DNA from 2 places in the Priestia flexa genome. Region 2 is predicted to be linked to the other one. Evidence: a T-box and tRNA genes for the amino acid it is inferred to sense, from the RefSeq annotation. Region 2 holds a T-box; the other holds one or more tRNA genes.

What was found. A T-box is a leader RNA that pairs with one kind of tRNA and senses whether it is charged. The one in region 2 lies ahead of tyrS (tyrosine--tRNA ligase), so its partner is inferred to be a tRNA-Tyr.
Region 1: it encodes a tRNA-Tyr, which carries the amino acid that the T-box ahead of tyrS (tyrosine--tRNA ligase) is inferred to sense. The anticodon was not compared.

The regions. Positions count from the first base shown of each region.
Region 1 is NZ_CP090431.1:253,493-256,735, forward strand. Features, by position in the region: rRNA gene LZP85_RS01300 (23S ribosomal RNA) at 1-143, shown strand, start outside; rRNA gene rrf (5S ribosomal RNA) at 363-478, shown strand; tRNA gene LZP85_RS01310 (tRNA-Asn) at 489-563, shown strand; tRNA gene LZP85_RS01315 (tRNA-Ser) at 567-658, shown strand; tRNA gene LZP85_RS01320 (tRNA-Glu) at 673-747, shown strand; tRNA gene LZP85_RS01325 (tRNA-Val) at 766-841, shown strand; tRNA gene LZP85_RS01330 (tRNA-Met) at 858-934, shown strand; tRNA gene LZP85_RS01335 (tRNA-Asp) at 939-1,014, shown strand; tRNA gene LZP85_RS01340 (tRNA-Phe) at 1,024-1,099, shown strand; tRNA gene LZP85_RS01345 (tRNA-Thr) at 1,114-1,189, shown strand; tRNA gene LZP85_RS01350 (tRNA-Tyr) at 1,199-1,282, shown strand; tRNA gene LZP85_RS01355 (tRNA-Trp) at 1,289-1,362, shown strand; tRNA gene LZP85_RS01360 (tRNA-His) at 1,372-1,447, shown strand; tRNA gene LZP85_RS01365 (tRNA-Gln) at 1,455-1,529, shown strand; tRNA gene LZP85_RS01370 (tRNA-Gly) at 1,538-1,612, shown strand; tRNA gene LZP85_RS01375 (tRNA-Cys) at 1,628-1,701, shown strand; tRNA gene LZP85_RS01380 (tRNA-Leu) at 1,720-1,808, shown strand; tRNA gene LZP85_RS01385 (tRNA-Leu) at 1,837-1,918, shown strand; gene LZP85_RS01390 (fructose-bisphosphatase class III) at 2,176-3,243, shown strand, end outside.
Region 2 is NZ_CP090431.1:2,224,107-2,227,349, forward strand. Features, by position in the region: gene tyrS (tyrosine--tRNA ligase) at 155-1,399, opposite strand; T-box leader at 1,440-1,655, opposite strand; gene LZP85_RS11555 (MarR family transcriptional regulator) at 1,650-2,156, opposite strand; gene LZP85_RS11560 (LysR family transcriptional regulator) at 2,290-3,153, opposite strand; gene LZP85_RS11565 (iron-containing alcohol dehydrogenase) at 3,197-3,243, opposite strand, start outside.

The sequences.
Region 1 (3,243 bases), 2.0 Mb from region 2:
AAGCATGAAGCCCCCCTCAAGATGAGATTTCCCATAGCGCAAGCTAGTAAGATCCCTGAAAGATGATCAGGTTGATAGGTCAGAGGTGGAAGCACGGCGACGTGTGTAGCTGACTGATACTAATCGATCGAGGACTTAACCAAATTAGAAAAGCGAAGGCGACTGTTGAATTGTGAAAGGCGTTGGAGCTTCTGATAGGGGAAACCGCTCTTTGGTTTCAATAACAGAAGTGAAACGACCGAACAATTAGGAGCTGTAGCTAGACAGTAAACTTAGTACTCAGCGAAAAATGTTATCTAGTTTTGAGAGAACAAGATAAAAAAGTCTTGCTTTTTTTCAAAGAAGTTGTATAATATAATATGTCTGGTGGCGATAGCAGAGAGGTCACACCCGTTCCCATGCCGAACACGGAAGTTAAGTTCTCTAGCGCCGATGGTAGTTGGGACTTTGTCCCTGTGAGAGTAGGACGTTGCCAGGCTTTATAAGATTCCACAGTAGCTCAGTGGTAGAGCAATCGGCTGTTAACCGATCGGTCGTAGGTTCGAGTCCTACCTGTGGAGCCATTTGGAGAGCTGTCCGAGTGGCCGAAGGAGCACGATTGGAAATCGTGTAGGCGGTTAACGCTGTCTCAAGGGTTCAAATCCCTTGCTCTCCGCCATTTATTTCTTAAATGGCCCGTTGGTCAAGTGGTTAAGACACCGCCCTTTCACGGCGGTAACACGGGTTCGAATCCCGTACGGGTCACCATAATTCTTATACATAGTTGGAGGATTAGCTCAGCTGGGAGAGCACCTGCCTTACAAGCAGGGGGTCGGCGGTTCGATCCCGTCATCCTCCACCATTTATGTTCTTATCATCGCGGGGTGGAGCAGTCTGGTAGCTCGTCGGGCTCATAACCCGAAGGTCGCAGGTTCAAATCCTGTCCCCGCAACCAAAGTGGTCCCGTGGTGTAGCGGTTAACATGCCTGCCTGTCACGCAGGAGATCGCGGGTTCGATTCCCGTCGGGACCGCCATTATAAGAAGGCTCGGTAGCTCAGTTGGTAGAGCAAAGGACTGAAAATCCTTGTGTCGGCGGTTCGATTCCGTCCCGAGCCACCATCTTATGAAAACACGCCGGTGTAGCTCAACTGGTAGAGCAACTGACTTGTAATCAGTAGGTTGGGGGTTCAAGTCCTCTTGCCGGCACCATGTTTTTCTGGAGGGGTAGCGAAGTGGCTAAACGCGGCGGACTGTAAATCCGCTCCTTCGGGTTCGGCAGTTCGAATCTGCCCCCCTCCACCATCTTATAGGGGTATAGTTTAAAGGTAGAACTACGGTCTCCAAAACCGTCAGTGTGGGTTCGATTCCTACTACCCCTGCCAATTAATACGGCGATTGTGGCGAAGTGGTTAACGCATCGGATTGTGGTTCCGACATTCGTGGGTTCGATTCCCATCAGTCGCCCCATTTTTATTGGGCTATAGCCAAGCGGTAAGGCAACGGACTTTGACTCCGTCATGCGTTGGTTCGAATCCAGCTAGCCCAGCCATACAATATGCGGAAGTAGTTCAGTGGTAGAACACCACCTTGCCAAGGTGGGGGTCGCGAGTTCGAACCTCGTCTTCCGCTCCATATTTTGAATAAAGTGGCGGCATAGCCAAGTGGTAAGGCAGAGGTCTGCAAAACCTTTATCACCGGTTCAAATCCGGTTGCCGCCTCCATTATTCACAATAAGTCCTGCCGGGGTGGTGGAATTGGCAGACACACAGGACTTAAAATCCTGCGGTAGGTGACTACCGTGCCGGTTCAAGTCCGGCCCTCGGCACCATTTATATTATTTCTGCCTTTTTTATTTTGCCAGTGTGGCGGAATTGGCAGACGCGCACGACTCAAAATCGTGTTCCTTCGGGAGTGTCGGTTCGACCCCGACCACTGGTATTAGTTTTACATAAAAGAACGTAATGTTAAGACTTCAACAAAGATGTTGAGGTCTTTTTTGTGTTTAGTCTTTTCAAAGCAACTGATTAAGTTTGAATTAAATAAAAATTGTAAATTAGTTAACAAAATGTAATTGATCTCTCTAGAAGTCGAGTGTGAAGAGGTGTACAATAAGTACTAAAGATGAAAGACTCACGCAGTAAGCTTCTTAGTTCACTGCTGAGGTGATAAGTTAGTTTGAAAGGGGATACATAGTTTTGAACGTAAATTATTTAGATCTACTGGCTAAGAAGTATGACACAGAAGAGAAAGTGGTAACGGAAATTATTAACTTAGAAGCAATTCTAAATTTGCCAAAAGGAACAGAACACTTTGTAAGTGATTTACACGGCGAGTATCAGGCCTTTCAACACGTATTACGAAATGGGTCGGGAAACGTAAAAGAAAAGATTAAAGATCTATTTAAGGATACATTATCTCAACAAGAAATTAATGAATTTGCGACGCTTGTTTATTATCCAGAAGAGAAGCTGAAGATTATTAAAGCAAACTTTACTCGCAAACAAGAACTACGTGATTGGTATACGACAATGATTAATCGCATGCTTGATTTAGTTTTGTATGCATCATCGAAGTATACACGTTCAAAGGTGCGTAAAGCACTCCCTGAGCAGTTTGCTTATATTATTGAAGAGCTTTTATATAAGACAGATGAATTTACAAATAAAGAGCATTACTATCATAAAATTGTGCAGCAAATCATTTCATTAGGACAAGCTGATAAACTTATATCAGGACTGGCTTATACCATTCAGCGGTTGGTTGTCGATCATTTGCATGTCGTTGGAGATATTTATGATCGTGGTCCAGAACCTGATAAAATCATGGAAACTCTTATTAACTATCATTCCGTCGATATTCAGTGGGGAAACCATGACGTTCTTTGGATTGGAGCTTTTGCAGGTTCGAAAGTATGCTTAGCTAATATTGTTCGTATTTGTGCACGTTATAATAACTTAAATATTATTGAAGATGCGTATGGTATTAACTTACGACCACTTCTAAACCTAGCAGAAAAATATTATGATGATAATCCTGCATTCCGTCCAAAAGAAAATGTAGGTTCGCAACTATCTGAGCATGAACGTTTACAGATTACAAAAATTCATCAAGCTATTGCGATGATTCAGTTTAAGCTTGAAATGCCAATTATTAAAAGACGTCCGTATTTCAATATGTCAGAACGACTTTTGCTTGAGAAAGTTAATTATGAAACAAATGAAATTACACTTGGAGATAAAACGTATCCTATTGAAAATGGATGC
Region 2 (3,243 bases):
GTAAGTCCCTTAAAAGCAATACTACATAGCGCGGCTTCTAATTTAGGCGTTCTCATCTCTATATCTTTACTTTTTTTGATACTACTACTATTTACATTTTTAATCATAATATGTAGCCATGAAAAAAAGCTCTCTGGTATGAGAGCTTTCTCCGTTATCTTTTAAGCTGAACAAATTTTCTTTTGCCAACTTGAACAATTAAGTCATTTTCTATGGCTACTTGTAAGTTTTCATCTGTTACTTTTTCTTGATTTAGTTTTACCCCACCATTTTTAATCATCCGACGGGCTTCACTTTTAGAGGTTTGAAGTCCTAGCTCAACCAATAGCTCAATGATTGGAAGTTGTTCTGAACCTTCCCATTTCATCACCGGAATATCATCTGGCAAAGCTCCTTTTTGGAAGACCGTTTTGAAATGATTCTCAGCTTCTTGTGCAGCTTTTTCACCATGGTACATTCGTACAATTGTTTTACCAAGCTGCATCTTTAGATCTCGAGGATGTTTCGTGTTCATTGTTAAACCTCGTTCCATCTCTTCAATTTCTTCTAAAGGTACATACGTAGCAAGCTTGTAGTACTTTATCATGAGTTCATCTGGAATTGACATTGCTTTTCCATACATGTTCCAAGGCTCTTCATCAATACCGATGTAGTTCTTTTTGGACTTAGACATCTTTTCTACTCCATCTAACCCTTCTAATAAAGGCATAAGCATGGCTACTTGCTTTTCTTTTCCATACTTCTCTTGAAAGTGACGTCCCATTAAAATATTAAAGTGCTGATCTGTTCCACCAAGTTCAATATCACATTCTAATTCTACAGAATCATACCCTTGCATAAGTGGATAGAAAAATTCGTGAAGAGAAACTGGCTTTCCTTCTCCTAAACGCTTTTCAAAGTCATCTCGTTCTAGTAAGCGTGATACGGTAATTTTCCCTGCTAAATTAATGACGTCTTCAAAATTAAGCTTTGATAACCAAAAGGAATTATAGTGAAGTTCTACTTTGTTCATATCTAGCACTTTTCCGAATTGTTCAAAGTACGTTTTGGCATTATGCTTGACTTCCTCATCCGTTAATTGTTTTCTCGCAATAGACTTACCCGTTGGATCACCAATTTTACCTGTGAAATCACCGATTAAAAGCTGAATAACATGCCCATTTTCTTGAAATTGACGAAGCTTATTTAATACGACTGTATGCCCTAAATGAACATCAGGAGCTGAAGGGTCCAATCCTAGCTTAATTTTCAGCGGTGCACCTGTTAAAACGGCCTTTGCTACTTTTTGCTTCAGTTCATCCGCAGGAATGATTTCCTGAGTTCCAAAACTATATAATTTGTATTGCCTCTCAATCTCTGCTTTTTGATTTTCTGTTGCTTGTGCTAAAAAGTTTTCCATTTTACTTCCTCCTTAAAAATAATAAAAACCACGCCCCTAAATAAGGGACGTGGTTCTTACACGCGTTACCACCCTTGTTGAAGAGAGATGTTCTCTTCCACTTCATTTTTTAACGGCTACTCACCGCTCTTTGCTGCTACACAAAGAAAGCTCAAGGAATGTAATTCACTTTTATCTATATACCAGTTCACACCGTCCACTGGCTCTCTGAAAAATAGGGAGATAAAAACTACTAAGATCCTCTCAATGCCTATACGTTATTAATATTTTGAATCATATAGCGAAGCTGCTCAGCTAACCGTTCTTGCTCACTTACTTCCATTGAATGAACAAGCTTCTTTTCACCTTGATGAAATTTTGGATACAGCTCTTTAATTACTTGTTCACCTTTTTCTGTTAGGCTAATGCTAACACGACGTCTATCTCTTGGGTCAGCACTGCGCTTACATAGGCCTTTGCGCTCTAATGTATTCGTTATGGTACTAATTGTTGCCGTCGTAACGCCTGAAGAAACAGCTAACTCTTTTGTTTCCCTTTGCCCCCATACCCACACATCATATAGTAATGAAAATGCAGTCCACGATAGTTTATGAGCTGATAGTACGTCACGTTCCATCACAATGCGCAAAGATTGAGCTGCTCTGTAGAGATTGGTAGCAACTGCTACTGCGTGTAAATCAACGTCTTCTCCTAGGCTTTCAGATAAAACCTTTAAACGATCTACCTCTTCTATTTGATGTTTATTTTTCTTATCCATTCGCACCTTACCTTGAATTTTCAGAATCATTAGCTACCTAATGATTAATTTATATAAGTGTAATTAAACTATACTTTAACCTAAAAAGCAAGCTCTATATAAAAAAAGCATGAAGCCTAAACGCGACTTCATGCTATTTCTGTAATTTTAAAAGTATCTCTTGAAACGCAGGGTGACTTTTATGATCCGATTTATAAGCAGCATAAATTGTATTGGAGACGTGCAGTGTTGAAAACAATACTTTAGAGCGATTTTGTGCGATTGAATCTTGAACTAAATACGTTGGTAAGACGCTTATCCCCATGCCTTGTTCAATTGCTTCTAATATGGCTCTTAAATCTGGAACAACGTGGGCTGCTTGAATATCAGGACGCTTTTTAAAATGCTCGCGCCAATACCTTCTAATAATCGGTAGCTCCAACCCATACGTGAGCCACTTTTGTTTTTTCAACCACGCTTCCAGCTCATCTTGCTGTAAGCTCGGCTCTTCAAGTTGAGCTGGAGCGGCAATCACAAACGTTTCATCTTCAATTTTCACGCAATCAATTCCAGCTTGCTGAAGTTTTTGAGTTGTAATAATAAAATCTACTTCGTCTCGTTCAAGCTTTTCTAATAATAGCTGTGCAACTCCAAACTGAACGGTGAAGCGTAGATTCACATCTTTAATTTTATGAAGAGCCCCTTTTGTAAAATATTCAACGGGTGACCCGATTCGTATAATCGGGGCTAACGAAGAAGACTCATGTTTGAGTTCAAGAGACGCTTTCTCTAGACTTTCAATTAAAGGAACAACTTTTGTATAAAGTTCTTTTCCCTTATCCGTTGGAATCATTTTACGTGGTGCTCGAATAAAAAGAGGCTCCCCTACTTCGGCTTCCAAAGCAGCTAGATGCTGACTCATCGCAGGCTGTGTTAAAATACGTGCTTTGGCAGCAGCAGATACCGAACGATGTTTATATATGCTAATAAAACTGCGATACCATTCAAAATCAATCATGTTCTATCCTCCGAGCCTATTTACCTTTAGTAAATACGTTCCTTTAAAGAGAGCGACGTAAGATGTCTTTTACATCTTCTTTATGAAGTG